DNA from 2 places in the Rhizobium sp. WSM409 genome. Region 2 is predicted to be linked to the other one. Evidence: predicted binding sites of a transcription regulator. Region 2 holds the regulator's gene; the other holds the start of a gene.
What was found. The regulator HrcA, encoded in region 2, represses chaperone genes, less so after heat shock. The targets are predictions, from matches to a motif close to GTTAGCACTCNCNNNNNGNGAGTGCTAAC.

Region 1 (15,029 bases), 1.1 Mb from region 2:
AGCGTCGCGATGCACGACGAGCCCGCCTCCTGGCACATTCGCGCGCCGCTGTTCGACCAAGTCTCGATCTGCATCTACGATGAAGCTCAGCTCGGGCTGAAGGCGCCGTTGAGCCTCAGGGATTTCGCCAATGTCGCGCATGTCACCGTCTCGTTCGAAGGCAACACCTCGACCGGTATCGACATGGCGCTGAACCGCACCGGCGATGTGAGACAGGTGGTGGCGACCGTGCCGCGCTTTTCCGCTCTGCCGATGGTGCTGAAGGCGATGCCCGCCATTGCCACCGTGCCGGAATCGATCGGTCGCTGCATGGCGCAGTTACATGGGCTGATGCTTTGCGAGCCGCCGCTTTCGCTGCCGGCCGATCCCGTGACGATGCTTTATCGCCGAGTCGACCAGACGGACGGCCGGGCGCGCTGGTTCCGTCGCCTGTTCATCGATGTAGCCAATAAAGCGCTCGAAGCTTCCGGCTGCTGCGTATCCATTCCGAGAGCCGCTGCCTGACGGTCCGTTATAGCTCGCCTTTGTGGAAATAAGCTTCGAGGCGATAGCCGTCCGGGTCGATGATGAAGGCGGCGTAATAGAATTGCCCATAATCCGGCCGCACACCTGGTTCGCCGTTATCCGTGCCGCCGGATGCAACGGCCGCCGCGTGAAAGGCATCGACAGCGGCCTCATCAGGCGCGACGAAGCAGAAGTGCAGCCCGGATCGCATGTCGGCAACAACGGGCTGTTCGACCTGCATCACCCAGAGCCCGACCCTTTCCGGGCCGTAGCCGATCATGGAGTCGGAATTGGACAGGCGCTCATATCCGAGCGGCGTCAGCGCCGCATCGTAGAAACGGCGGGCTCTTGCGAGGTCTTTTACGCCGATGGAAATGTGATCGAACATGGACTGCCAACTCCCTATCTTCCGCTAACCCCGAAGGACTGCCCACACCCAAGATGGCTCGACGCCAACATCTTTCAACCGTTGTTCTAAGCATGTCGGATAAAAGTGTGTGGGACAGGCAGTCCCGCGACATCTGCCGCCTGCGGCAAAGCCTGCGGCTGGACATTGCCGCATCCGTTCAGGTCTCGTTCTAAACAGCTTCCTCGGCGACGTTTTGCATCTGCTCCACGTTCGTCACCTCATAGGTCCAGACTCGAAACGCCTTCAGCACATGCGGTCCGAAGGAATTGATGAGCGGTATGTCGGCGGCGTCGCGCCCGCGTGCGACGATGATACGACCGATCCGCGGCGTGTTGTTGCGCGGATCGAATGTATGCCATGCACCGTCCAGGAAGACCTCGATCCAGGCGCTGAAGTCCATCGGATCGACGACCGGAATACCGATGTCGCCGAGATGGCCATTGATATATCGGGCAGGAATGTTGAGGCAACGGCACAGCGCTACCGCGAGATGCGCAAAGTCGCGACAGACGCCGACACGTTCGTGGAACGCCTCGAACGCTGTCCGCGTCGATCGCGCCTGCATGTAATCGAATTGGATATGGCCGTGGACGAAGTCGCAGATCGCCTGAACGCGGCCCCAGCCGGGTGAGACGGTGCCGAACATATCCCATGCAATCTGGCTGAGACGATCCGTCTCGCAATAGCGGCTGCCCATCAGGTAGACGAGGCAATCATCCGGCAACTCCGAAACCGGGAGTTCCCTGGCGCCTGGCAGCGACCTGTCCAGTTTGCCGTCGTCTTCGATCGTCGCATCGCCCCATATGGTCAGGTCGCCCGCTGGCGCAACCAGCCGGAGACAGCGGTTGCCGAAGAGATCGCGATAGGTCGAAGTGGGAACATCGGGCGTGGTGAAGACCGTTTCCGGAATTCTGATGTCGGCCGCGCGATCGTCATGAACCGACAGCAGACAGACCAATGCGGTCGGCTGCGGGCAGGTCAGCGTCATTTCATAGCCGTAACGGATCAACATGGAGCGTTCTCGCGCGTCCGGATCCGTCTAGCGGAAATCCGCCGCAGTTAGAGTATAGAAGGCGCGGCGGCGGTACGAATAGGCTTTGTGCGCCACGTCCTGAATGGAGTTGCGCAGGGTGTCGAACGACGAAAGCCACCCCGTTTCCGAAGGCTCGGTTCTTTGCAATGCGGCGTCGGATTTCGCCAGCGCGCCAACCTCGACGAAAAACAACACCTGGAACATGCCGTCATGGCCGATGAAGCGCACTGCATTTCTCGCCGCATCGAAGCTGCGGCTTTGGTTCAGAAAGGCTAGCGCCATGGTTGAACCGGCGGGGTCTGGCGACCGCTCCGGGCGGCGTCCGACAGCCTCAGCCATTCCTTCCGGTATCCTATGTTGAGAAGATTGAAGGACATCATGTCTTCACCGGCCTCCGAACGGCTCTTGCCGATCATGCCATGGTCGGCGTGCACTGGAACGCTTGCAGAGACACGATAGACGGTCCACGAACGGGCAGATTCGATCCGGCGGTCATGTTCGGCCTCCATCAAGTAGCGGCCCGACGCACCACATTTATTTTCCCATGTGCCGACGGCAACGGCATTCCGTCTGCGTTCGGCTTCGTCTTCATGACTGTTCACGATGTCAACCTTTCGTCATTCGGGCCGTGGCCATGGCCAAACGTCCTCTCGATCAGTGTTGCGCCGCTGCCGGCGGGCGATAGGTTTACCAGTTCCAGGCTATCTTCCGTCGCGACCCGCTCATGACGTTCATCGTCACTGTGGATACGGTATTGCAGCACATTTCCTCTCAGAGGCAGTGTGGCGGTAATGCGGTATGTGTCGGGAAGCTTGGAGGGAACGACCAAGAACCCGTCCTTCACTCGGACAGTCTGCCCCACCTTGAAGATATGCGTTGCTGCCTCGCGCCGGATTGAGCGTCCATTGCGTTGCGGGATGCGCGTAGCGGTCATGACGGTTTGTGGTCCTTTTCGATCGCGGTTTCGAGATCTGACAGGTGGATAGGCATCATCTGCTGCGTCGAACTCTGCGCAGCGATCGCCGGCAGGTGGATGAAGGCGCCGACCCGTCGCCAGGCAAGCCTGGAAACGCTGTCGATCAATTCCTCGTCATAGTCGACGCGGTATTCTCCGGCTGGCTGCGCCCCGTCGAAACCGGGCAGACGGAATGGGGATGAAAAGCGGACGACGGTTTGTGTGGTACGACTGGTCACGGCTGAGGCCTCCGCAGGAATACACCGATGCGTTTCCTGTATCGTTGAGATCCGAACCGGACGAACTCGAGGCTGCCGGTACATCCGCGGTCAGCGCCAAGCTCATTCCGGATCGGAACAGGCGAACTCAACGCCGGAACGACGTCATGGATCGCTATCGAGAATTCAGTGGTGATGGCGGGTCGTAGGTCTCTGACACCGCGAAGCCAAGTCGGCCAAATCGACGAAGCCTATCATTGCGCCTCGATTGAGTTTAAATCAAGATAAATTCTGATTTATCTATGAAAAACGCCAAATTAACTCTTCGCTCACGAAAATAAAATGGAGCGCGATGGCGTAAAAAATTCTATTTATTTGCTGATCAATACAAAATATCCGGTCGGATTGATTTCCTGAATATCTCAAAAAAGTTCATGGGCGAATAATATTTCTTAGCACTCCTATCAATCGAGTGCCACGAGTGCTATTTATGAGTTGCAGCCGCCCTACGCGCCGGCAGCAGAAAGACCTCTATGAAATTCCGTTCACTTCACGACCGCGTCGTCATTCGACGTGCGGAAGGCGATGTCAAATCCAAGGGCGGGATCATCATTCCAGACACCGCCAAGGAGAAGCCGCAGCACGGCGAAGTGGTCGCAGTCGGCCCGGGCCTTCGCGACAAAAGCGGCAATCTGGTCCCGCTCGATGTCGAGGTCGGTGATCTCATTCTGTTTGGAAAATGGTCGGGGACAGAGGTCACGATCGATGGCGAAACCCTTCTGATCATGAAGGAGACCGACATCATGGGCATCGTCGAAAAGACTGAAGCGGCTGCCGACAAAGCTGCCTGACCGTCGAATTTGTGACCAGCATCTCAAGACCGAACTGGGAAGAAATATCATGTCTGCCAAGGAAATCAGGTTCTCCACCGACGCGCGCGACCGCCTGCTGCGCGGCGTCGAATTGCTCAACAACGCCGTCAAGGTGACGCTTGGCCCGAAGGGTCGCAACGTTGTCATCGACAAGGCCTACGGCGCGCCGCGCATTACCAAGGACGGCGTTAGCGTCGCCAAGGAGATCGAGCTCGCGGACAAGTTCGAGAACATGGGCGCGCAAATGGTGCGTGAAGTGGCTTCGAAGACCAATGATCTTGCCGGCGACGGCACGACGACGGCAACCGTTCTCGCCGCCTCCATCTTCCGCGAAGGCGCCAAGCTCGTCGCTGCCGGCATGAACCCTATGGATCTCAGGCGCGGCATCGATCTCGGCGTTACCGCCGTCGTCAAGGAAATCAAGGCGCGGGCGATGAAGGTCAAATCGTCAGGTGAGATCGCCCAGGTCGGCACCATTGCCGCCAATGGCGACGCCGCCATCGGTGAGATGATCGCCAAGGCGATGGACAAGGTCGGCAATGAGGGCGTCATAACGGTCGAAGAGGCGCGAACCGCCGAGACCGAACTCGACGTCGTCGAGGGTATGCAGTTCGACCGCGGCTATCTCTCACCCTATTTCGTCACCAATGCCGAGAAGATGCGCGTGGAATTGGAGGATCCCTATATCCTCGTTCACGAGAAGAAACTCGGCAGCCTGCAGGCGATGCTGCCGATCCTGGAAGCCGTCGTACAGACCGGCAAACCGCTTCTGCTCATCTCGGAGGACGTCGAAGGCGAGGCCTTGGCGACGCTTGTTGTCAACAAGCTGCGCGGCGGCCTGAAGGTCGCAGCCGTCAAGGCGCCGGGTTTCGGCGATCGCCGTAAGGCGATGCTCGAAGACATTGCCGTGCTGACCGCCGGCCAGATGATTTCCGAGGATCTCGGTATCAAGCTCGACAACGTCACGCTCGATATGCTCGGCCGCGCCAAGCGCGTGCTGATCGACAAGGAGAGCACCACGATCATCGACGGCTCCGGCGAGAAAGCGGCCATCCAGGCGCGCATCCAGCAGATCAAGGCGCAGATCGAGGAGACCACCTCCGATTACGATAAGGAAAAGCTGCAGGAGCGCCTGGCGAAACTCGCCGGCGGCGTCGCGGTCATCCGTGTCGGCGGCGCCACCGAGACGGAAGTCAAGGAAAAGAAGGACCGCATCGACGATGCACTGAACGCCACCCGTGCGGCGGTCGAAGAGGGCATCGTGCCCGGCGGCGGCGTGGCACTGTTGCGCGCCAAGTCGGCGCTGACGGGGCTGACCGGGGAGAACGCCGACGTGACGGCGGGCATCTCGATCGTGCTCAGGGCGCTCGAAGCCCCGATCCGGCAGATCGCCGACAATGCCGGGTTCGAGGGCTCCATCGTCGTTGGAAAACTCGCCGGCAGCAATAATCACAATCAGGGCTTCGACGCACAGACGGAGACCTATGTCGATATGATCGAGGCCGGCATCGTCGATCCCGCCAAGGTCGTGCGCACCGCTCTGCAGGACGCCGGCTCGATTGCGGCGCTGCTGATCACCGCCGAGGTGATGATCGCCGACATTCCCGCAAGAGACTCCGCCCCTGCAGCCGGAAATGGCGGCATGGGAGATATGGGATACTGAGAACAGCCTGAACTGTTCCGGCGTGGCCGGACGGCGCAACCCGAACAATAGACAGGGAGAATTCCAATGTCCGTGCAGAGCAGCAGCAAGACATCGATCACCCAGCGTTTCGAGAGTTACCAGCCATCCAAGACGCTTCTCGTCTGGGCCTGCGTCGTCACGGCGATCGCCACGATGATTATCGGCTTCAGCTGGGGAGGTTGGGTAACAGGCGGCACGTCAAGCAAAGCGGCAGTCGCCGCCGGCGACACCGCACGCGGAGAGCTGGCGTCGGCCATTTGTGTCGAGCGGTTCAATGCGGCGCCGGACGCGAGCGCTAAACTGATCGAGTTCAAGGCGATTACCGAAGGCTACAAGCAGCGGCAGTTCGTCGAGGCCGGCGGTTGGGCGACCATGCCTGGGCAGACTTCACCCGACAGCCGAAGTGTTCAAGCCTGCGCCACCGCGCTTGCCGTCTGACACCATTTTCAGAGCGCTCCGATATGTGTGCGGAGCGCTTCCACTCTCAAAGCAGGAAATGACCAATGATCCGTTTCGTGAAAAAGAGCGACCCGCAGCCACCCGCAGACGACAACCGCTTCCAGAAAATCCGCGAGGCAGCTGCCGACGAGCATAAGAAAGCCGCCAATGACAGCACGCCCCGCCGCGCCCCGCGGGCGCCGGAAGATGAAGACCCGCTTATCTGAGAGGGTATGGAAGGGCGTCCTTGAACAGGTCTCCAGCGCAGCTGTGTAAAGCCGGCATACGGCGCGATCTGAGAACAGGGACGCACCAGGGCCCCTTGAACACCTAGCGATAATCCAGCCAGATCCCGCCGGCATCGGCGGAACGCACGCAGTTTTCCACCCAGCGCACCCCTTCCAGTCCGGCATCGACATCGGGAAAGACCAGCTCTTCGATCCCCGCAGGGGCGAGGCCGCGCTCTCTGTTGATGGCGAAGCCGAAGCGGCGATAGAGGTTCGCCCAGGCTTCGAAGAGACCTTCCGGGTGGCCGCCGCCGATCCGGTCGTCGATCCTGGCCTCGGGATAGAGATAGTCCATGCCACGCTCGAGAATACGGACCGGTTCACCCTGGATCTCGTAGGAGAGCTGGTTCGGCCGCTCGTCCCACCATTCGATACTGGCCTTCGAGCCGACGATGCGGATCTTCTGGCCGTGCATGGAGCCGGCATTGACGGCGCTCGACCAGATGGTGGCGATCGCGCCATTATCATATTCCATCAGGGTCACCGCATTGTCTTCGAGCGGCGCTCGGCTTTTGACGAAGCTCTGGCGGGTGCAGAGGAGACGTCTGATCTTGAGGTGCGGCAGGATGACCTTGGCGATATAAAGCGGGTGGGTCCCGACATCGCCGAGGACATAGCTAGGACCTGCGAATTTCGGATCGACGCGCCACCGCGTCGAGGGGTTTTGCTCCTCCACCGCAGCACTATGGAAACCATGGGCGAATTGCAGGTTGACGATGCGGATCTCGCCGAGATCGCCATTCCTGACCATGGCGCGCGCCTGCTCGATCATCTGATGGCCGGCATAACCATAGGTCACGCCGACGATCCGGTCGCGCGCCTGGGAAAGCGTCTTCAGTTCTTCGGCCTCGGCGATCGTGAAGCAGAGCGGCTTTTCGCAGATCACATGCAGATCATGTTCAAGTGCTGCCTTGCAGATCGCGAAATGGGTGTTGTTGGGTGTCGCGATCGACACGGCCTCGATGCCGTCGGCCCGCCGGGCCTCAGTCGCAAACATCGCCGCATAGTCCCGGTAGCTCCTGGCTTCGTCGAGCCCGAGATCGACGCCGAACGCGCGGCCGCGTTCCGGATCGATATCGAAGGCACCCGCCGCAAGGGCAAAGACGTCGTCGCGATGCGCTGCCGAGCGATGAATATAGCCGATCTGGCTGCCTCTGCCGCCGCCGACCATGCCCCAACGGATCGGCTTTCGCCTGTCATTCGTCATCATCTTTTCCCTAAAAACCAACCGACCGCAGGTAATCGCGGCTTTGCTTCACATCTTCGAGGCTGCCGGCGACATTCCTCGGATCACGCTCCTGCTCGACGGTGATGAAGCCGTGATAGCCGATCTCCTCGAGCGTTCGCTTGACGGCGGGATAATCGATGACGCCGCGGCCGATCGGGCACATCACGCCCTGTCCGCAGGCATCGAAGAAGCGGATCGTCTCGCCAAGCACACGATCGAAGACGGTCTGGTCGATGTCCTTGAAGTGGACGTAATCGAGCCTGTCGGCATAGCGGCGGAGCATCTCCACGGGATCCATGCCGGCATAATAGCTATGGCCGGTGTCGAGGCAGAAGCCGGCGATCTCCTGCGGAATGTCTCTTGCCACCCGCTCGATCTCATCGGCGAATTCGATATAGCCACCCGCATGCGGGTGGATGACGGCGCGCACGCCATATTTGCGCTGAGCGAGTTCAGCAATCGCCGTGATATTGGCGATCATCCCGGCCCAGGCCTTGTCATCGAGACGCGGCGCCCGATCGGAATGGCCGGCGGCATAGTCGCGCTCGTCGTGGCCCCAGTCCATCACTGTGAGATAGGGTGTCCTGAACCGCTGGCCTGCCACCTGATCCGGCTGCGGCAACTTGGTGATGACGGCGCAGATCTCATCCGTCTGCCGCAGCAATGTCTCCCGGTTTTCAGGAGAGACCAGATCGTCGAAGATCGTGCCGGCGACGATGAAGAGATTGCGCTCGGTGAGCGCCTTGGCGACGAGCGCATCATCGAGCGGCACGTAACCATAGGGGCCGAGTTCGAGGCCGCCATAGCCGGCCGCCGCCGCCTCGTCGAAGACGCGTTCCCAGGCGGGAAGGTTTGGATTGTTGACGTCGTCCACGCCCCAGCAGCAGGGGGCTGTCGTAATGGTGATGGTCACGGTTTTATTCCTGATAGTGGTGCCGGGGCGGATGTTGACGATCAGCCAAGTTTCCCGGGCCAGTATTTGTCGACATATTTCTGGATTTCGGAGCGCATGAAGCGCCCGGAATCGTCGGCGCGCTCCTCCCAGCCGAAGACGCAGGCGGTGATGATGCCGTCGAATCCGACCGCGGCGAGCGAGGAGAAGAAGACATCCCAATTGATCTCGCCTTGGTACATATCCATATGCTGATGGATGGTGACCTTCGCGCCCGGCGGATTGATGATGTAGCGCAGCCCGGATGAGGCCTTGTGATTATAGGTATCGGCCACATGCACATGGGCAATCAGCGGGCCGGCATCGCGGATCATCTGCGCCATGTCGTCACCGAAATAGAAGGTATGCGGCGCGCAGTAGAGGAACTTGACGTTCTTCGAGCCGATGGTCTTCAGCATGTCGATCGCCGGATGCAGCGTTTCGCACCAGTCTTCCGGATGCGGTTCCATGTTGAGCGTGACGCCTTCGCGCTCGAACACCGGAACGAGTTCTTCTATCGAGCGCCACCAGGCGGCCTCGCTGTGCTCGTGGGTATGCATGCCGCCGCAGCAGCTGGCGCGGTGGCTGCGATCCGGCGATGGCCCGCGGCCGAATTCCGAGTTCATCGTATCGCAGCCCATTTCGGCCGAAATCGCGATCGCTTCCTTCCAGTAACGCACTGCTGCCTGCCGCTCGTCCTCATGCGGGCTCGCCCAGCGGTACATCGGCAGGATCGAGGCGAGCTGGACGCCGTGATCCTTGAGGGCCGCCTTGAATTCCGCGATGCGTTCCTTGTGCGCCCGCGGGCGCACCCACCAGGGCAGAAAATCGTCGCGCGGTGAAAGCTCGATATGCTGATAACCGAGTTCCGCTGCCTTGCGGCAGAGGTCGCGCAGGTTGAGGTGACGGTGCATATGCGGGTCGAGTGCGATCTTCATCTGGCTCCTCCGTCATCCCCGGCCGCTTCGTGCCGGCGGATGATCCTTGATCTCGGTTGTTTTGGACCGTCCGGTGCTCCTCCCGGATTGCTGGTACGATACGGCTGCGGCGCCCCCATGCTCCAATGCTTCCTTGATCAAATTTGATCATTGACCTCACGGCAGGCCGATGCTTTGCTGTGTCAAGCTTTGGGAGTGGGTGAGCCTGATGAAGGTGACTTTGAAGGATGTCGCAAGCCAAGCCGGCGTTGGCACAGCGACCGTCGAGCGCGTCCTCAACGGCCGCGGCGGCGTGCGGCCGGAAACGGTGGAGAAAGTCTTCCTGGCGGCAAGGCGGCTTGAATACCGGCAAAGCCTGCCGGTCGCCCATCGCGGTCTGATCCGGATAGAGGTGATCCTCGTTCGCCCGGAGACCAGCTTCTATTCGCGTCTGAACCGGGCGTTCGAGCGCATCGCCGCCTCGCTCGACGACAGCATCACCGTTCACCGCACCTTCGTCCGCGAGAACGAGCCGGCGCAATTCGCCCGCTACATCGCCAACCCGACGGCACGCCGGTCGGCGCTGATCGTGGTCGCGCCCGACCATGCCGATGTCGTCACAAGCGTGCGCAAGGCGGCCGGTCTCGGCATTCCCGTTGTACAGATCATGACCCGTCCGGCCCCCGAACTGCCCTATGTCGGCATCGACAACTATGCTGCAGGACGCACCGCAGCTCACTACATGTCGGGCATGCTGGCGCAGCGCACCGGTTCGTTCGTCGCTCTCTGCCACAGCGGCGCCTATGAGAACCATAAGGAGCGGATCCGCGGCTTCTCCAGCTATCTCTCGGAGAAGGGTTCAAATGAACATCGTTTCGTCGAGGTTATGTTCGACCTCGATGACGAGCACAATGCCATGGAGTTGCTGCAAGCGGCGCTCAGACGGGAGCCCGGCATCATCGGCGTCTATAGTGCGGGCGGCGACAACAAGGGTGTTGCCAGGGTGCTCGAGGCAAACAAGGCTGGGCGGCCCTTCTGGGTCGGCCACGAATTGACGCGAGAGACGCAGGACTATCTCCGCCGTGGCATCATGTCGATCGTCCTCGACCAGGCGCCGGAGGTCCAGGTGAGGCGATCGATAGATCTTGCCCTGAACAGGCTCGGTCTCATCGAGATGGAGGTCAGCGCCGAGCCGGTGCGCTTTCTGACGATCACACCGGAAAATCTTTGAGGGGGATAAGGATGCCCGGACAATCCGCTCGAATGAGCGCCAGCGGCTTTCACGGCGCCGGCGCGGACTTACTGCAGCTGCGGCTTCTTAAGAAAGCTGTTGCGGTCGGCGGACTTGATGCGCAGCCAGGCTTCCCGGCCGTTCCTGAGGATGCGCATGGGGATCTCGGCGCCGGCCGGGCCGCTGCTCCAGACCTTGCGGTAGAAATCGGCCAGGCCATCGACCTCTTCGTCGCGGATTTCCGAAATGATATCGCCCTGACGCAGGCCCGCCTGAGCGGCCGGCCCGCCTTCGGCCACGCTCATGACCACCACGCCGCCATTGCTCTCGGCGGAGAAGGCGCCGAGCCAGGGCCGCGGCGGTCTGTTGACCTGGCCCCGGTTCAAGAGATCGTCGAGGATCGGCGGCAAAAGGTCGATCGGCACGACCATGTTGATATCGGCGACCTCGTCGCCATCGCTCATCTGCAGGCGAAGCGAACCGATGCCGAGAAGCTTGCCGTCCGAACCGATCAGCGCCGCACCGCCCCATGAGGGATGGGCTGGTGACGTGAAAATCGCCTCGTCCAGCAGATATTCCCAATAGCCGGCGAATTCCTGCCGGGCGACGATATTAGCCTCGACGAATTCTCCGATGCCATCGGCCAGCACGACGGGATCGCCGGCCTTGGCCGTGGCCGCGTCGCCGAGATCCACCGCCGGCGCATTCAGAGGGCCAAGCGCCTGCACCAGACCGAAGCCGCTTTCCTGATCATAGGCAAGCGCATGCGCGGGAACCACACGCCCGTCATGGGTCGTCAGCCAGACCTCTTCGGCCTCGGTGATCAAATAACCGATGGTCAGCACCAGCCCGTTGTCGCGAATGACCACGCCGCTGCCCTCCCGGACAGTGCCCAGCGTCTCCGCTGTGAAGGCATCTTCCGGAATGGAGGAACGGACGGCCACGACTGACCGCAAAATCGGATCGATATTCATGCTTTCATCCCGATGGGCGCCGACGCGAAAGGCCGAAAGCCGGCGCATTCTTCCTTGAATAGGTAAGAGAATCGACGGCAGGTGCAAGACCGTATCGGAGCGAATTTCGGCAGGCCAACGCGCGACCTCCCTCCGATGCCTGCACCAATCAAGGTTTCACTGAGCGCCGAGACTATCTCGCATGGCACTGGCGGGCGGCTGAGCGCGACCATATTGCCGCGGCGAGCATCCCATCACTCTTTTGAAAGCGGTGCTGAATGCGCTTTCGGATTCATAACCGAGCGACAGGGCGACACCGGCAATTGCTTCGGCCGAGCTTGTCAATCGGTCACCGGCGAGAAGCATGCGCCAGCGCGTCAGATAATCCATCGGCGCAAGCCCGACCTTTTCCTTGAAGTGGAGAGCAAAACTGGACCGCGACATCGAGGCACGTTCAGCCAGTGACTGCAGCGTCCACTTGCGGGCTGGATCGGCATGCAGGGCACCGATAGCCGCACCGATCCGCCGGTCGGTAAGCGCGAAAAGCCAGCCGACGCCGCGCGCATTCGGCGATGCGATATGGAGGCGCAACACCTGCATGAGCATGACATGAGCAAAATGCTCCGCCATCAGAAAGCCACCCGGCTGCTGGTCGCGCAATTCGCGCGTCATCCGATCGAGACACCAGCGCAGCACGGCGGCGTGATCGGAATCCCTCTTCACGTGGACGATCGGCGGCAGGATTCCGAGAAGGATGTCCGAATTTCCTCCCGAAAAGGAAAAACGGCTGCCGATCAGGAAGAAATCGCCGCCGCCATTGCAAGTCGCAATGCCGTCGCGGGCGATCGAATAGATCGCATCGGACGGGATCGCTTCGAGAGCCGGATCGCTGGCGAGACGAAAGGCTCGGCGGCTCGTCAGCAGAAAGCAGTCGCTTTCCTCCAGGCGGACAGCTTCGGGGACGCCATCGACGCTCAGCCAGCACGCGCCTGAAATCACTGCGTTGAACTTGATGCCGTCAGGGGGAGGAAAATCGATCGCCCAAGCACCGCCAGCGTCAAGCCCCGCGGAAACATAGCTGCGCGGTTTGAGCAATGCGAGAACATCGGATAACGGGTCCATGTAGAAATCCGGACGATGGCGAAGAGATGCCGGACTTTAGCGCATGGATCGTCTGGAAGCCACGCCTTATTCTCGCGACCGTCATCCCGAGCGACGGCAACGCGCCGCAGAACAAAGGTAATTATCATGAGTGACAAACAAGTCCCCATCCGCTCCGGATTTGGAGCCCACACGACGGCCGGCGAGGTTTTGGCCGGTCTCGATCTTTCCGGCAAGCGCGCCATCGTCACCGGCGGCCATTCCGGCCTCGGGCTCGAGACCACGCGCGCTCTGGCGGGCGCCGGCGCGAAGGTGACCATCGGCGCAAGGAGCATCGAGGCGGCGCGTAGCGCGGTCGCCGGTATCGATGGCGTAGAGATTGATCGGCTCGACCTTTCCGACCTCGAAAGCGTTCGCGCCTTTGCCGAGCGGTTCGTCGCATCTGGCCGCAGCATCGACATTCTGATCAACAGCGCCGGCATCATGGCCTGCCCGGAAACGCGTGTCGGCGACGGATGGGAGGCACAGTTCGCGACCAATCATCTCGGCCATTTCGCCTTGGTCAACCGCCTCTGGCCGGCGATCTCGCGCGGCACTCGCATCGTTTCGGTTTCCTCCGGTGGCCATGGCAACTCGGCCATACGATGGGAGGATGTGCATTTCGAGACCGGTTACGACAAATGGCAGGCCTACGGCCAGTCGAAGACCGCCAACGCACTTTTCGCCGTGCATCTGGACAGGCTCGGGCGCGACACCGGCATCCGCGCCTTCTCGCTGCACCCGGGCAAGATTTTTACCCCCTTGCAGCGCCATCTCGCAAAGGAGGAAATGGTCAGTGCCGGCTGGATCGATGCAGACGGCAATCCGATTGATCCGACGTTCAAGACACCAGCCCAGGGGGCAGCGACGCAGGTTTGGGCGGCGACCTCGCCACAACTCGAAGGTATGGGAGGCCTCTATTGCGAGGACTGCGATATCGCCATCCGCGCAACGGTTGGAGAACCCGGCGGCGTCAGCGACCATGCAGCCGATCCCGAGGAGGCGGCACGCCTGTGGATCTTGTCGGCAAGGCTGACCGGCATTGACGCTTTCGCGGCGTACGCCTGAAGCCATGGCTCGCGGCAAACCGTCGTCAATGCGCGCTGAAGACGCTGCCGATTGTCTTGCCGTCCTCGCGCCTCACCGGGGACTTCTCGGGTGAAGCCCGATCGGCAAGCCGAGCGGATCGTCAGCACGTCATTGGCGCACACGCTGCCGAAATCGGCCTGCGACAGCGCGGTCGTCGTGCCAGATCGAATTTGCGCAAACAGCAGTCAAATCCGGCGACAATCCGTCATTAAATTGTATCAAGGCGTGCGCAAAAGCTGCGGCATTTCGACGTGCATCATTCTCGGGACTTGGCGCGCGACATTTTTCGTGACAGCGGCACTATGCAACAATATACGGTCAATCTCATCAGGAATCAGACCGACACGGATCACGACATGAAAGACTGGCATCCCGATCTCAGCCGCAGCAGCAGTCCGCGTTATATGGCGATCGCCGATGTGATCGAAATGGATCTGCGCAGCGGGCATCTGGTGGTTGGGGACCGGCTGCCGCCGCAACGCGAACTCGCCAAGCGGCTGAATGTCGATTTCACGACGGTGGCGAGAGGTTATGTCGAGGCGCAGAAGCGTGGGCTTGTGGATTCGCATGTCGGCCGAGGCACCTTCGTTACCGGTGGCGCGGACAAGGAGCGCCAGGGATTCGCGCCCGACGCCGCGCCCGATCCCCGCCGCGCCTCCATCGTCGATTTCTCGATGAACATGCCGCCGGAAACGCACGACCCCGAGCTGATCGCCCGCATGCGCGAGGGCATGTCGGCGGTGACGGCGAACCTCATTCCGCTTCTGCGCTACCAGGGCTTCGGCGGCTCCAGCATGGACAAGGAGGCTGCGGCCTCCTGGCTCAGCCGTCGCGGGCTGGTGCCCTCGCAGGAGCGCATCTTCGTCACACCCGGTGCCCATCCGGCCCTGCTGGCGATCTTCGGCCTGCTGGCAAAACCGGGCGAAACCGTGCTTTCGGAAATCATCACCTATCCCGGCATGCGCTCGATCGCCGCCCAGCTGCGGCTCAATCTGGCCGGTCTGCTGATGGACGAGGACGGTATCCTGCCGGACGCCTTTGCCGAGGCCTGCGAGAGATTGAAGCCGAAGGCGCTCTATCTCAATCCGACGCTGCAGAATCCGACGACGCTGACCATTCCGGCCAGGCGCCGCGAGGAGA
Region 2 (15,029 bases):
TCGGCTATTTCGTCGCCGGCCTCTGGTGGGTTGGCCATGCGCTGCTGGTCGATCAGGAAGAATTCGCCTGGGCGCTGCCGCTGGCAATCCTCGGGCTGCCGGCCTGTCTTGCGATCTTCTACGGGCTGGCGGCCGCCCTTGCCCGCATCTTCTGGTCTGATGGCATGGGGCGGATCGCCGCGCTTGCGGCAGGCTTCGGGCTGATGGAATGGCTTCGAAGCGTGATCCTCACCGGCTTTCCCTGGAACGCCATCGGCTACGGCATGATGCCGGTTCCGCTGATGATGCAGTCGGCGCATCTGATCGGGGCGATGGGCGTGACGGCCCTTGCCGTCTTCGTCTTTTCCGCGCCTGCCCTTGCCGGGACGCGGCAAGGGGCGCGGCCGGGCATCGCGCTCGCCGTCCTGCTCTTTGCCGCCCATCTGGGTTATGGCGCTTACGCTCTCCATCTCGCGCCGCGGCCGGACATATTGCCTGAGGACAAGCGGCCGGTGGTGCGGCTGGTGCAGCCGGCGATCGACCAGACAGAGAAAATGGATAACGACGTCGACCGCGCCACGATCTTCGAGACGCATCTGAAGCTCTCGGCCGAAGCGCCGAAGAATGGCGGGCGCAAACCCGACATCATCGTCTGGCCGGAAACCTCGATCCCCTTCATCCTGACCGACAACCAGGATGCGCTGACGCGGATTGCCGATACGCTCGACGACAATCAGATCCTGATTGCCGGCGCCGTACGCGCCGAGGAGATGGGACCGGGTACGCCGCCGCGCTACTATAATTCCATCTACGTGATCGACGGCCGCGGACAGATCATCGCCGCCTCCGACAAGGTGCATCTGGTGCCCTTCGGCGAGTATCTGCCCTTCGAGGACGTGCTCACCGAATTCGGCATCCAGAACGTCGTCGAGGTTCCGGGCGGCTTTTCGGCCGCGGCAAGCCGGCACCTGCTGGCGCTGCCCGGCGGGCTCAATCTCTATCCGCTGATCTGCTACGAGATCATTTTTCCCGGCGAAATGACCGGTGACATTAAAGACGCCAACGCAATCCTCAATATCACCAATGATGCCTGGTTCGGCTTGACGCCCGGCCCCTACCAGCATTTCCAGCAGGCGCGCGTGCGGGCTGTCGAAACCGGCCTGCCGTTGATTCGCGACGCCAATAACGGCATTTCAGCGCTGGTGAATGCCCATGGGGAAATTATTGCGGGCCTCGATCTTGGAGAAACCGGCTTCGTCGATGCAACGCTCGATAGCATCGGTGCGGGACTTGGAACGACAATCCCCCGGCAAACATACTTCTGGTTGACCGAGGCACTGCTGATTTTGATTGCGCTAATTTCTCGCAGAGGTTTTATTTCCGGGTTGAATTGACCAAAAACCCCTAAAATTGCATAGTGATGACAATCGGCGTTCTTAACGTATGTTCGAAGGTGGGTTCCCCACCGCTTGCAACGTGGCGTTTTGGGATGGATCAGGGGCATGCCGGTTAGAAACAGTTGAAATTCTTAGCTAGGGCACGACCATGATTGAAAACAAGAAGAAGCCGAATCCGATCGACATCCATGTTGGCAGCCGTATTCGTCTCCGCCGTACGATGCTGGGCATGAGCCAGGAAAAGCTTGGCGAAAGCCTTGGCATCACCTTCCAGCAGATCCAGAAATACGAAAAGGGCACCAACCGCGTCGGCGCAAGCCGTCTGCAGAACATCTCGAACATCCTCAATGTTCCGGTGTCGTTTTTCTTCGAGGACGCGCCCGGCGAACATTCCAATGCCGGCGGCGGCATGGAAACCTCCAGCTCGAACTACGTCGTCGATTTCCTGTCTTCCTCGGAGGGCCTGCAGCTCAACCGCGCCTTCGTCAAGATTTCCGATCCCAAGGTTCGCCGCAAGGTCGTGGAGCTGGTGAAAGCCTTGGCCGCTGAAGCCGACGCCGACTGAACCAAGACCGGCGCAGAATTCGAAAGGCGGTCGAAAGGCCGCCTTTTTTGCGTTTTTGGGGCAAAATTTGTCACTTTGCCGCAGATATAAAGATATATTTATGTCCTTCTGCGCTTGTCATCAGGCCTCGAACTGAGTACCTACTAGCTGGCTTTTGTTCTTTGAGGGGAATCCCGAAATGCGCGCGAATTATCTCTTTACCAGCGAATCTGTTGCCGAAGGTCATCCGGACAAGGTCTGTGACCGTATCTCCGACGAGATCGTCGATCTGGTCTACCGCGAAGCGGCCAAGACCGGCGTCAACCCATGGGGCGTGCGCATTGCCTGCGAGACGCTGGCGACGACCAACCGCGTCGTCATCGCCGGTGAGGTCCGCCTGCCGCCGAGCCTGATGAAGAAGGACAAGGATGGCAAGGACGTCATCAATCCTTCGAAGTTCAAGGCCGCCGCCCGCCGCGCCATCAAGGATATCGGCTACGAGCAGGACGGCTTCCACTGGAAGAAGGCGAAGATCGACGTGCTCCTGCACTCGCAGTCGGCCGACATCGCGCAGGGCGTCGATAGCGCCGCCGACCAGCAGGGCGACGAGGGCGCCGGCGACCAGGGCATCATGTTCGGTTACGCCTGCCGCGAAACGCCGGACCTGATGCCAGCCCCGATCTATTATTCCCACAAGATCCTGCAGCTGCTCGCAGTTGCCCGCAAGAAGGGCGACGGCGAAGTCGCCAAGCTCGGCCCCGACGCCAAGAGCCAGGTGACCGTGCGTTACGTCGACGGCAAGCCGTCGGAAGCAACCTCGATCGTGCTTTCGACCCAGCATCTCGACGAGAGCTGGGATTCGAAGAAGGTTCGCGCCGTTGTTGAGCCCTATATCCGCGAAGCGCTCGGCGGACTGAAGATCGCCGACGATTGCAAGTGGTATATCAACCCGACCGGCAAGTTCGTTATCGGCGGACCGGACGGCGATGCGGGCCTCACCGGCCGCAAGATCATCGTCGACACCTACGGCGGTGCCGCTCCGCATGGCGGCGGCGCATTCTCCGGCAAGGACACGACGAAGGTCGACCGTTCGGCCGCCTATGCCGCCCGCTACCTTGCCAAGAACGTCGTCGCCGCCGGCCTTGCCGACCGTTGCACGATCCAGATTTCCTACGCGATCGGCGTCGCCCAGCCGCTGTCGATCTATGTCGACCTGCACGGCACCGGCAAGGTCACCGAGGATCAGATCGAAGCGGCTATCCGCAAGAACATGGACCTTTCGCCGACCGGTATCCGCCGCCATCTCGACCTCAACAAGCCGATCTATGCCAAGACCTCCGCCTATGGCCATTTCGGCCGCAAGGCCGGCCGCGACGGCTCGTTCTCCTGGGAGCGCACCGACCTCGTGAAGGCGCTCAAGGAAAGCGTGAAGACCTGAGATAAAGCATGACGGATATGGAACGCCGCGGCCGGGCGACCGAAGCCTTCTTCGGTCGTCGCAAGGGCAAGGCCCTGCGCGAACAGCAGGCCGAGACGCTAAACAGTCTCCTGCCGGCATTCCTGATCGATCTTACAGCGGCTCCCCCGGAGCCGCTGACATCCCTCTTTCCGGTTCCGGTCGAAAGATTGCGGCTGGAAATCGGTTTCGGCGGCGGCGAGCACCTGATCCACCGCGCGCTGAACACGCCTTCGACCGGCTTCATCGGTGTCGAACCCTTCGTCAATTCCATGCAGAAGCTGCTGTCGCGCATCGGCGAGACCGGTGCCTCCAATATCCGCGTTTATAATGACGACGCGACGCAGCTGCTCGATTGGCTGCCGGACGGCTCACTCGATCAGGTCGATCTGCTCTATCCTGATCCCTGGCCGAAGCGGAAGCACTGGAAGCGACGTTTCGTCTCGAAAACCAATCTCGACCGCTTTCATCGCGTGCTGAAGCCCGGCGGCCTGTTCTGCTTCGCCTCCGACATCGATACCTATGTGAACTGGACGCTAATCAAATGCCGCGACCATGGCGGTTTCGACTGGATGGCCGACAATGCAGCCGATTGGCTGACCCCCTATGAGGGCTGGCCGAGCACACGTTACGAGGCCAAGGCGCGGCGCGAGGGGCGGTCCTCGGCCTATCTGACCTTCAGGAAGATCTGAGGCAGCCGGCAAGTCGGCGAACGCGCCATGATGTTCCTCGGCGCGCGGGACGCTGCCTGACGGATTTCCGTGCCGAAGGATGGGCTAAATCGCGTCGCGATCCTTCAGATTCGCTTGCCACGCTCTAGCTCCTTGGTTTCTCGCATGTCCGTTGCCGCAAAACCGCTGCACACTTTTGCGCGACATGCTCTACCCAATTTTAGCGGTGGTTAGCGCCGATGGGTCTACGGTCAGATAGCTGGTTGGAATGCGATCGCTGGCCACCCCTGGGCCTTCCATCTCTGCTGGGTCATAGAACAGACCGTTTTCCGCGTCGTAAAGCATGAAGTGATCCCGCTGAACGTGGACGATAGCGACCCCCTGGATATCGCTCCATCGACTGGTTTTGATCGGGGCTTCGATAGGCACTCCGATCTCCGCCAACACGCCGCAAAGATCGTTCCAGGTTGTATAATGCGCCGATTTATCGCCCCAATCGATCATGGCTGCCACCTCGTCATAGCTCATGCCGGTGAGCATCTGCAGGACTAACACCCCGCATCCATCGTCTCTCGGACGCTGTGTATGAAATAGAAATCGGTGCGATTGGTTCAATGCAAGCTCCTTTCGTCGCCGACCATGAACAAGCCAACGCGGAATACAGGCACTCGTCTGTAGCATGAAAAGGCACCAGTTTCGAACAGATGGCCGCTAGTGGCGGCGTAAACGAGCCATCACCCCACGGGCAGCTTCTGATGAAGAGGCGCATTCAGATTTCTGGTCGATTCGATCCGAAGTGATCCGGCTTTAAAGCCGACGACGACAACAAACCGAACTGAAGGCGCTGCGTCCTGCCTTGCGGCGCATAGAGTTCCGCCGTTGGACCGGTTGCCATTAACGCTCACGCGACTATTTTCTGTGCTGGCCACCCTCCTCTCAATGGAAGAGACAATGACCGGGAGCAAGTCATGTGCCGAAATATAAAACCCCTGTTCAATTTCGATCCGCCCGCGACGGATGAGGAGATCCACGATGCCGCGCTGCAGTTCGTGCGCAAAGTGAGCGGAGCGACCAAACCGTCGAAGCGCGATGAGCTCGCATTCGAGCACGCGGTCAGTTCGATCGCAGCATGCGCCCGCGAGCTGCTCGATTCGCTGGAAACGTCTCAACCTCCTCGTGATCGTGAGGAGGTAGCGGCAAAGGCGCGCGCGAGAACGGCGGTCCGCTTCGCGTAAGAGATCCTGTCACGCACAGGAGATCTCAATCAAGCGTCAACTGGCCTATCTGAAAGAAGGCGACGCGCACATGTCGCGACATCCGTCCCGACCGCAGCGAAATTCGAATAGAACGACCGCGCACCGCAAGCAGTGAAACGCGACAGACGGTCTTTGACGGTCAGTGCAGGCTGACCGTCTTCAATTCGTCCTCGGCAGCCTTGAAGAAGGTGCTCGAACGGTTGTCCGTCAAAAGGATCGGCGTACCGTCGGCGCCGAAGAGTGCCCAGAGATCGACGGTCGGATCGATATCCGGCGCCTCGGGAAAGCACTTGGCGACCTCATCGGTGCGCATTTTTCTGATATAGGCGACCTCGCCGTTGCCGATGTGGGCAAGCTCGGATTTGGTCAAGTGAGACGTGGCTTCTTTCATCAACATTCCTGTTCCTCCGGGAGAAGGGACCAACGGTTCGACAAACCGTTGTGCTACTGTGAGACCGAAATGTTAATTTTCTTGACCATGCGCGCGGGTTCCGGACGAATTAGATCGACGGAGAGCAGACCGTTCTTCAGGGCCGCACCCAGCACCTGCATGCCGTCGGCAAGAACGAAAGTACGCTGGAACTGACGGGCGGCGATACCGCGATAAAGATAATCCCGCTCGCCCTGTTCGACCTGGCGGCCGCGGATCAGAAGCTGGTTCTCCTCAATGGAGACATCGAGCTCCTCCTCGCTGAAACCGGCCACGGCAAGGGTGATGCGCAGGCGTTCCGGCGCGCCGCTGTCGGCGCCGATGCGTTCGATATTATAAGGCGGATATCCGTCGCTCGCCTTGGAAATGCGCTCCAACGTCTTTTCCATGGCATCGAAGCCCAGAAGCAGCGGGCTGGCGAAAGGGGTAATACGGCTCATCTCTTTTCAAGTCCTTGATGCAAGCGACCATCCCGGACCTTAACGGCAGCATCCGGATGCCGCTAATATGGGGAGAGGAGCCCGGCGCTGCAAGGCATGGGGCGCGACGTGTCGGCGCCACCTTCTCAATTTTAAGCTGACGTCAGGCTCTTTCCTTGACAAAGCGCCTGCTGCCTCGCATCAAAACATGCCCGCGCGGATTGTGCTGATTTGTGACGGGACGTGAAGAAATCGGTGCATGCCCGATATCACGCAGTGCGAGGATGGAACGATCGGAATGGCAAGCGCAAGAAAGATCATCATCGACACGGATCCCGGCCAGGACGACGCGGCCGCCATCATGCTGGCCTTCGGCAGTCCCGATGAGCTGGAGGTGCTGGGGATCACGACGGTCGCCGGCAACGTGCCGCTTTCGCTCACCAGCCGCAATGCGCGCATCGTCTGCGAGCTTTGCGAACGGACGGAGACGAAGGTTTTCGCCGGCGCCGACGCACCGATCGCCCGCAAGCTGGTGACGGCCGAACATGTGCACGGCAAGACCGGCCTCGACGGTCCGGAGCTGAACGAGCCGACGATGGCGCTGCAGCCTGGCCATGCCGTCGACTTCATCATCGAGACGTTGCGCCATGAGCCTGAAGGCACGGTGACGCTGTGCACGCTCGGGCCGCTCACCAATATCGGCATGGCCTTCCAGAAGGCGCCCGACATCATCCCCCGCATCCGCGAACTGGTGATGATGGGCGGCGGCTTCTTCGAGGGCGGCAACATCACGCCGGCGGCCGAATTCAACATCTATGTCGACCCCGAAGCCGCCGATATCGTCTTCCGCTCAGGCGTTCCGATCGTGATGATGCCGCTAGATGTGACGCATCAATTGCTGACCCGCAAGGACCGGGTGAAACGCATGGCCGAGATCGGCACGGCGCCGGCAAAGGCCATGGTCGAGATGCTCGAATTCTTCGAACGCTTCGACATCGAGAAATACGGTTCCGACGGCGGGCCGCTGCACGACCCGACCGTCGTCGCCTACCTGCTGAAGCCGGAGCTTTTCCAGGGCCGGGACTGCAATGTCGAGATCGAGGTCCAGTCCGAACTCACCGTCGGCATGACGGTCGTCGACTGGTGGCATGTGACCGAGCGCAAGCGCAACGCCAAGGTTATGCGCCATGTCGATGCGGATGGCTTTTTCGATCTGCTGATCGAACGCTTCGCCCGCATCTGACTCTTTCGTTCCCCTTCTCCGCCAGAGCGCCGCGCGTCCCATGGGACGCGCTAGGGAAGTGTTCTCAGGCGTCTTTCTCGTCGAAGACGGAGTTGGTTTCGGCTTCCGCCGGCTTCGGGCCGCCCTTGGCGACACCGACCATGGCCGGGCGCAGCACGCGCTCGCCGATGGAGAAGCCTGCCTGCACGACCTGGACGACCGTGTTGTTCGGCACGTCGGGGTTCGGTACCTCGAACATCGCCTGATGGAAATTCGGATCGAACTTCTGGCCAACCGGCTCCAGCTTGCGAACGCCGTGGCGCTCGAGAGCCGACAGCATGGCGCGCTCGGTCATCTCGACACCCTCGATCAGCGTGCTCAGGCCGGCATCGGCCGCAGCCCTGGTCTCCGGAGGGATGGCATCGAGCGCGCGGCGCAGATTGTCCGAGACGGCGAGCATGTCGCGTGCAAAGCCCGCGACGGAATAGGACTTGGCATCCTTCACCTCGCGCTCGGTGCGCCGGCGCAGATTGTCCATCTCGGCAGCAAGGCGCAGATAGCGGTCGCGCAGTTCGCCGTTTTCGGCTTTCAGAAGCTCAAGCGCGTCCGGCTGGGCGGCCTCTTCCTGCGCAGTTTCGTTCTCGACGTAGGCGGTAGCGTCGGCTGCGGCATCCGCCGCAGTTGCGTCAGGTCCGTTTTTCGTCGTGTCATCGGTCATGACGGTCTCCGGTTGGTGTCTTCAGATGCGCCCGATATCGAGGTTTGACCGAAAAAAATCAAGTCTGCGTGACAAAGAAGCGAAAATTCCGCGTGCTTGGCAGTTGCGGCGTCAAAGCTGGTTGCGCGAAAGGCGGGAGACGAGCTGGGCTGTATAGTCCACCATCGGCACGATGCGGGAATAATTGAGCCGCGTCGGGCCGATGACGCCGACAGCGCCGACGATGCGATCGTCATCGTCACGATAGGGCGCGACGATGAGCGACGAGCCGGACAGCGAGAAGAGCTTGTTTTCCGATCCGATGAAGATGCGGACGCCCGAACCGCTTTCGGCGAGATTGAGGATCTCGATCAGGCTGTCCTTCTTCTCGAGATCGTCGAACAGCAGGCGCAGCCGGTCGAGGTCCTCGGCGCCGGCGAGGCCTTCGAGCAGGTTGGCGCGGCCGCGGATGATCAGCTGCGTCGGTTTTCCCTCGTCCGGGCTGCCGGCCCAGACGGCAATGCCGCGCTCGACCAGATCGCGCGACAGGGCATCGAGCTCGTGACGGACGTCGTCCTTCAGCCGGCTTAATTGTTTGCGAAGCTCCGGCAGGGTCTGGCCGGACATATGGGCATTGAGGAAATTCGCCGCCTCGGTCAGCTGTGAGGAGGTGACGCCCGCCGGCAGCTCGATGATGCGGTTTTCCACCTGATCGTGATCGCCGACGAGCACGGCCAGCGCCTTTGTCGGTTCGAGCCGGATGAACTCGACATGTTTCAGCACCGGATCGCTTTTCGAGGTGATGACCAGGCCGGCGCCGCGCGAAATGCCCGACAACATGCGGCTTGCCTCGTTCATCATCGATTCGACGGGATTGCCGCCGCTTTCGGCCCGCACCTGGCGGTCGATGCTGGCGCGTTCCTCGGCCGAGAGGTCGCCGACCTGCATGAAGGCGTCGACGAAGAAGCGCAGGCCGATCTGGGTCGGTAACCGGCCGGCGCTGACATGCGGCGAATAGATCAGGCCGAGTTCTTCGAGATCGCTCATGACATTGCGCACCGAGGCCGGCGACAGCGACATCGGCAGGATACGGGACAGGTTGCGCGAACCGAGCGGCTCGCCGCTTTCCAGATAACCTTCGACGATGCGACGAAAAATTTCCCTGGAGCGCTCGTCCAGCGCAGCTACGGCATCCGAAACCGACGTCGACCTGATGCCCATGAAGCTTTCGAACCCGTGCTGATGATACTTCCCGAAAAGTAAGTCAAACTAAGACCCGTGGCAAAAGGGAATTTGCAAATGAGCGCCGCCAATCGTAGAAGCGGTCAAATAAACTCCAGGAGATAAGAATGCGGCCTTCAGGCAGAAAAATCGACCAGATGCGCAAGGTCTCGTTCGAGCGCAATTTTTCCAAGCATGCGGAAGGCTCCTGCCTGGTGAAGTTCGGCGACACGCATGTGCTCTGCACGGCGAGTCTCGAAGAAAAGACGCCGCCATGGCTGCGCAATACCGGCAAGGGCTGGGTCACGGCCGAATACGGCATGCTGCCGCGGGCAACCGGCGAACGCATGAAGCGCGAGGCTGCCGCCGGCAAGCAGGGCGGCCGCACCCAGGAAATCCAGCGGCTGATCGGCCGGTCGCTGCGCGCCGTCGTCGACCTGCAGGCGCTCGGCGAACGGCAGATCACGCTGGATTGCGACGTCATCCAGGCCGATGGCGGCACGCGGACCGCCTCGATCACCGGCGGCTGGATCGCGCTTTACGACTGCCTGAAATGGATGGAAAGCCGCAACATGATCAAGGTCGAACGGGTCCTGAAGGATCATGTCGCCGCCATCTCCTGCGGCATCTTCGCCAGCCAGCCGGTGATCGATCTCGATTACATCGAAGACTCCTCGGCCGAGACCGATGCGAACTTCGTCATGACGGGCACCGGCGGGATCGTCGAGATCCAGGGCACGGCCGAAGGCACGCCGTTCAGCGAGGGCGAATTCACCTCGCTGATGCAGCTTGCCAGAAACGGCATCGGCGAACTCGTGGCACTGCAGAAGCAAGCCGTCGAAGGATGAACCCCATGCTGGAAGGCATGTTGGAAACGGCGCTCTATGCGCGGGATCTCGACCAGGCCGAGACGTTCTACGAAGACGTTCTCGGACTTGAAAAGATCGCCCGCGCCGCCAACCGGCATGTCTTCTTCCGCTGTGGGCCTGGCGTTCTCCTGATCTTCAATCCCGAGGAAACGGTAAAACCGCCAGCGCCTGAAGCACTGCAGGTACCGCCGCACGGCACGACCGGCCAGGGCCACGCCTGTTTCCGGGTGTCCGGCCGCAATATCGATGCCATGGCCGAGCGGCTGACGGCGGCGGGTGTGGCGATCGAATCCGAAGTGCGCTGGCCGAAGGGCGGCCGCTCGATCTATTTCCGCGATCCGGCCGGTAACAGTCTGGAATGCGCGGAGGCTAAAATCTGGGGCATCGAACAGGACATCTGAATGCGCAAGCTTGAAACGAAGACCATCGTCGTTGCCAGCCACAATGCCGGCAAGATCCGCGAGATCCAGGAATTGATCGGGCCGCTCGGCTTCACCGCCAAATCGGCCGCCGAGCTGAATTTCGTCGAGCCGGATGAGACCGGCACGAGCTTCGAGGAGAATGCGACGATCAAGGCAGTCGCCTCGGCCAATGCCTCAGGCATGCCGGCGCTGTCGGACGATTCCGGGCTGGTGGTCGATGCACTCGGCGGCGATCCCGGTGTCTACACCGCCAATTGGGCGGAGAAGGCCGACGGCACGCGCGATTTCGACATGGCGATGGCCAAGGTGGAAAAGGCGCTGCAGGATGCGGGCGCGACAAAGCCGGAACAGCGCACGGCGCGTTTCATCAGCGTGCTCTGCCTTGCCTGGCCGGACGGGCATACAGAGCTGTTTCGCGGCGAGGTGGAAGGCAGTGTCGTCTGGCCGCCGCGCGGCACCCAGGGCTTCGGTTACGATCCGGTCTTCCAGCCCGAGGGCTACGACATCACCTTCGGCGAAATGAGCGGCGAGGAAAAACACGGCTGGAACGTCGGCAAGCCGCAAGCGCTGTCGCACCGTGCCCGCGCCTTCAAACTCTTTGTTGAAACCTGCCTGGAGGCATAAGGTCTGTTCGTGGACAATTTCGACACGCCAAGCACCTCGCGCGACGCGGCTCTGCTGCCCGATACCGGCGAGCCGGGCTTCGGCGTCTATGTGCACTGGCCCTTCTGCGCGGCGAAGTGTCCCTATTGCGACTTCAACAGCCATGTGCGCCACCAGCCGGTGGATCAGGAGCGCTTTACATCAGCCTTCCTGACGGAGATGGCGGCGGTCCGGGCGATGAGTGGGCCGAAGACGGTGACGAGCATCTTCCTCGGCGGCGGCACGCCCTCGCTGATGAAGCCGGAAGCGGTTTCCGCCATTCTCGACGGCATTGCGCGGCACTGGCATGTGCCAGATGGCATCGAGATCACCATGGAGGCCAATCCTTCGAGCGTCGAGGCCGAACGCTTCCGCGGCTACCGGGCAGCCGGCGTCAATCGCGTCTCGCTCGGCGTGCAGGCGCTGAACGACCGGGATCTGAAATTCCTCGGCCGGCTGCATGATGTCGCCGACGCGCTGAAGGCGATAAGGCTGGCGCGCGATATCTTTCCGCGCATGTCCTTCGACCTGATCTATGCCCGGCCCGACCAGACCGTCGAGGAATGGGAAAAGGAATTGAAGGAGGCGATCTCCTATGCGGTCGACCATCTTTCGCTTTATCAGCTGACCATCGAGGAAGGCACGCCCTTCTACGGCCTGCACAAGGCCGGCAAGCTGATCGTGCCGGATGGCGAGCAATCGGCAGTGCTCTACGAGGCGACGCAAGAGATCACCGCGCGCGAGGGCATGCCGGCCTATGAGGTTTCCAATCATGCCCGGCCGGGGGCTGAAAGCCGGCATAACCTGACCTACTGGCGTTATGGTGATTATGCCGGCATCGGCCCGGGCGCCCATGGCCGGCTGACGCGTGGCCCCGAGAAGCTCGCGACGGCGACCGAGCGCAAGCCGGAAACCTGGCTCGACATGGTCGAGCGTGACGGCCACGGCATTCTCGACGAGGAGCGGCTCGGCTTCGAGGAACAGTCCGACGAGCTGCTGCTGATGGGGCTGCGGCTCAGGGAAGGCGTCGATCTTGCCCGCTGGCAGCAACTTTCCGGCCGCGATCTCGACCCGAAACGCGAGGAATTCCTGCTCGAACACAAATTCATCGAGCGGATCGGCAATTCACGGCTGCGCTGCACGCCATCCGGCATGCTGATCCTCGATTCCGTCGTCGCCGATCTCGCTTGCTGACACCCATACGACGGATTGGTTTTCGGTGCGGCGGCATTGATATTGCCGCCGCACCGAAGGCTGCTTCTTAGCCGTGGCTGGTCGCACCCGCCTTGAAGAGGCTGCCGGTCGGCGTCTTCAAAAACATCTCCAGCGGAATATGCTCCTGGTGCAGGAAGCCGGTCGTCGGCAGCAGGCCGTCGCGGACCATCTCGATGACGGCGACGACGGAGGCTGACGTCGTCCAGGCGATCGCCGTGCGGCGCGCGCCGGCAATCTCGATCGGGTAATAGGCGCGCACGAATTCCTTGCGGCGCAGGCTGCCATTCTCGGTGCCTTCGGCGGCGACATGGACATAGACAACATCGTCTTCAACCGGCGGCTTGGCATTGGTCAGGATCTCGCCGGCGAGCTTGCGCTTGTCGCGCATCAACAGCTCGTGGAAGAAGAAATTCATCAGCTCCATATGGCCGGGATAACGCATGGTCTTGTAATCGAGATTGTCGATCTTGCCGAGCATGGTGTCACACATGGTGCCAAGGCCGCCGGACGTCGTGAAGGCTTCGAGCTTGACGCCGCCGACATAGACGGTCTCGTGCCATTCCATCGGCGAGACAAGCTTGCGCACACCGCCCTCGATGACCTCGCAGTCGTTCAGATATTCGTTGACGACGCCCTCGGGCGACCAGTTGAAGGCGTAGCCGAGCAGTCCGGTCGGATGCTGCGGCAGGGCGCCGACGCGCATGCGGATCGACCGGCAGCGATCGAAGCCGTCGGCCAGGCTTGCACCGATGATGCCGACGAAACCCGGCGCCAGGCCGCATTGCGGCGCCATCAGGCCGCGGGCTGTCTTCGACAGCTCGATGATGAAATTGGTGGTCGGAACGTCTTCGGTCAGATCGAAATAATGAATGCCGGCAAGATGGGCGGCGCGCGCCAGCTCGATATTCAAATGATAGGGCAGGCAGGACAGCACCGCCTCGACATTCGAGAGCAGTTCGCCGATCACTTGAGGATCGGAGATATCGCCGATGCGGCACTTGAAGGGGACGTCGCTCAGCGGCAATTGCGCATCGACGCCGATGACCTCGAAGCCGCCTTCATGCAACAGCGTCGCCGCCAGCCGTCCGACCTTGCCCAGGCCGAGAACGGCGATCTTTTCGAAACTCATTCATTCCTCCCACGCGCCGTTTTGGCGCTTCAGTCTTTGACATGCACGTGATGCGCGGGAGGTATAGAATAAAAAACTTATAAAGCAAAACGGCCGGAATCGCTTCCGGCCGTGGATTTTTCGGAAAAACCTATCGACTATTCGTTGATCAGGCGCTTCAGAAGCTCGACTTCGTGCGAAAGCTTGGTGTCTCCCGAAATTAGTTCCTCGATCTTGCGCACGGCGTGCAGCACGGTCGTGTGATCACGCCCGCCGAAACGGCGGCCGATCTCCGGGAAGGAGCGTGGCGTCAGCGTCTTCGACAGATACATGGCGATCTGGCGCGGCTTGACGATGACGCGGGTGCGGCGGTTCGACACCAGTTCCTGGCGCGAGACATTGTAGTGTCTTGCAACGATGCGCTGGATATCCTCGATGCGCACACGGCGGGGTTCGCCGGAGCCGACCAGATGGGCGAGCAGTTCGTCGACGCGTTCGATCGACAGGTTCGGCTCGAAGGAGCGGCGGAAGACCAGCTGGTTGAAAGCGCCTTCAAGTTCGCGGCCGCTGGCCGTGACGTTGCGAGCGACATGCTGGAGCAACTCGGCCGGAATTTCGAGCGACGGATCTTCGAGCCGGGCGACAGCAAGGCGACGCTTGAGGATTTCGAGACGCATCTCGTAATCCGGCGCGTCGAATTCGATCGCGACGCCGCCCTGGAGGCGCGAGCGAACGCGGGGGTCGAGCGACTCCAGCTCCCAGGGCGCACGGTCGGCGGCAACGACGACCTGCTTTGCGCTGTCGAGAAGCATGTTGAGGAGATGGCAGAATTCATGCTGGATCATCTTGCCCTGCAGGAACTGCATGTCGTCGATGATCAAGAGATCGATGTTGCGCAGCGAATCCTTCAGCGTCAGCGCATCATTGTCGCGGATCGCGGTGGCGAAACGCCACATGAAATATTCGGCCGTCAGATAGACGACGCGCAGAGCCCTGGGGTTCTGCACTGCCGCATTGGCGACAGCCTGCAGCAGGTGGGTCTTGCCGAGGCCGACGGTCGAATGGATGAAGAGCGGGTTGAAGCGCACGGCGCCCTGACCGGCTTCCGCGATCGTCTTTGCAGCCGCAAGTGCTACCCGGTTCGAGCTGCCTTCGACGAAGGTGTCGAAGGTAAAGCGGCTATCGAGCGGCGAACCGAAGAGCGGCGAGCCGAAGCTTGCGGGCCTTGCGGCGGCAACGGCCGAAACCGCCTGCTGGACGGCCTGACCGGCCGGCTGAGCGCTTGCCGGGCGGCGCATCTGCGTAGGGGCGGCTGGTTCCGGCGCGACCGCCTCATCGAGCGCCTTCGTGCCGTGGCGCGTCGCCGTACGCACCAGGACTTCGATTTTCAGAATTTCCGGATCTTCGGCCTGGAACAGACCGGTGATGAGATCGAGATAACGATTGTTGATCCACGACTTCAGGAAGGTCGTGGGGACCGA

Region 1: AC25BC_RS05480 (co-chaperone GroES) is a predicted target of HrcA. The motif match lies at 3,571-3,599, and genes of this name have one in related genera.

What each region holds. Positions count from the first base shown of each region.
Region 1 is NZ_CM172794.1:1,076,546-1,091,574, forward strand. Features, by position in the region: gene AC25BC_RS05445 (LysR family transcriptional regulator) at 1-504, shown strand, start outside; gene AC25BC_RS05450 (VOC family protein) at 512-892, opposite strand; gene AC25BC_RS05455 (transglutaminase-like domain-containing protein) at 1,083-1,925, opposite strand; gene AC25BC_RS05460 (DUF1488 family protein) at 1,953-2,228, opposite strand; gene AC25BC_RS05465 (hypothetical protein) at 2,219-2,548, opposite strand; gene AC25BC_RS05470 (hypothetical protein) at 2,545-2,880, opposite strand; gene AC25BC_RS05475 (hypothetical protein) at 2,877-3,140, opposite strand; gene AC25BC_RS05480 (co-chaperone GroES) at 3,653-3,970, shown strand; gene groL (chaperonin GroEL) at 4,020-5,654, shown strand; gene AC25BC_RS05490 (hypothetical protein) at 5,721-6,113, shown strand; gene AC25BC_RS05495 (hypothetical protein) at 6,179-6,340, shown strand; gene AC25BC_RS05500 (Gfo/Idh/MocA family protein) at 6,444-7,610, opposite strand; gene AC25BC_RS05505 (TIM barrel protein) at 7,618-8,541, opposite strand; gene AC25BC_RS05510 (sugar phosphate isomerase/epimerase family protein) at 8,583-9,497, opposite strand; gene AC25BC_RS05515 (LacI family DNA-binding transcriptional regulator) at 9,706-10,707, shown strand; gene AC25BC_RS05520 (S1C family serine protease) at 10,776-11,681, opposite strand; gene AC25BC_RS05525 (AraC family transcriptional regulator) at 11,838-12,782, opposite strand; gene AC25BC_RS05530 (SDR family NAD(P)-dependent oxidoreductase) at 12,909-13,868, shown strand; gene AC25BC_RS05535 (aminotransferase-like domain-containing protein) at 14,246-15,029, shown strand, end outside.
Region 2 is NZ_CM172794.1:127-15,155, reverse strand. Features, by position in the region: gene lnt (apolipoprotein N-acyltransferase) at 1-1,373, shown strand, start outside; gene AC25BC_RS00080 (helix-turn-helix domain-containing protein) at 1,525-1,941, shown strand; gene metK (methionine adenosyltransferase) at 2,120-3,358, shown strand; gene trmB (tRNA (guanine(46)-N(7))-methyltransferase TrmB) at 3,367-4,068, shown strand; gene AC25BC_RS00065 (hypothetical protein) at 4,258-4,662, opposite strand; gene AC25BC_RS00060 (DUF2277 domain-containing protein) at 5,016-5,282, shown strand; gene AC25BC_RS00055 (BQ00720 family protein) at 5,443-5,700, opposite strand; gene AC25BC_RS00050 (Hsp20 family protein) at 5,748-6,173, opposite strand; gene AC25BC_RS00045 (nucleoside hydrolase) at 6,451-7,395, shown strand; gene grpE (nucleotide exchange factor GrpE) at 7,460-8,092, opposite strand; gene hrcA (heat-inducible transcriptional repressor HrcA) at 8,204-9,292, opposite strand; gene rph (ribonuclease PH) at 9,421-10,140, shown strand; gene AC25BC_RS00025 (VOC family protein) at 10,137-10,562, shown strand; gene rdgB (RdgB/HAM1 family non-canonical purine NTP pyrophosphatase) at 10,563-11,207, shown strand; gene hemW (radical SAM family heme chaperone HemW) at 11,217-12,419, shown strand; gene AC25BC_RS00010 (saccharopine dehydrogenase family protein) at 12,487-13,569, opposite strand.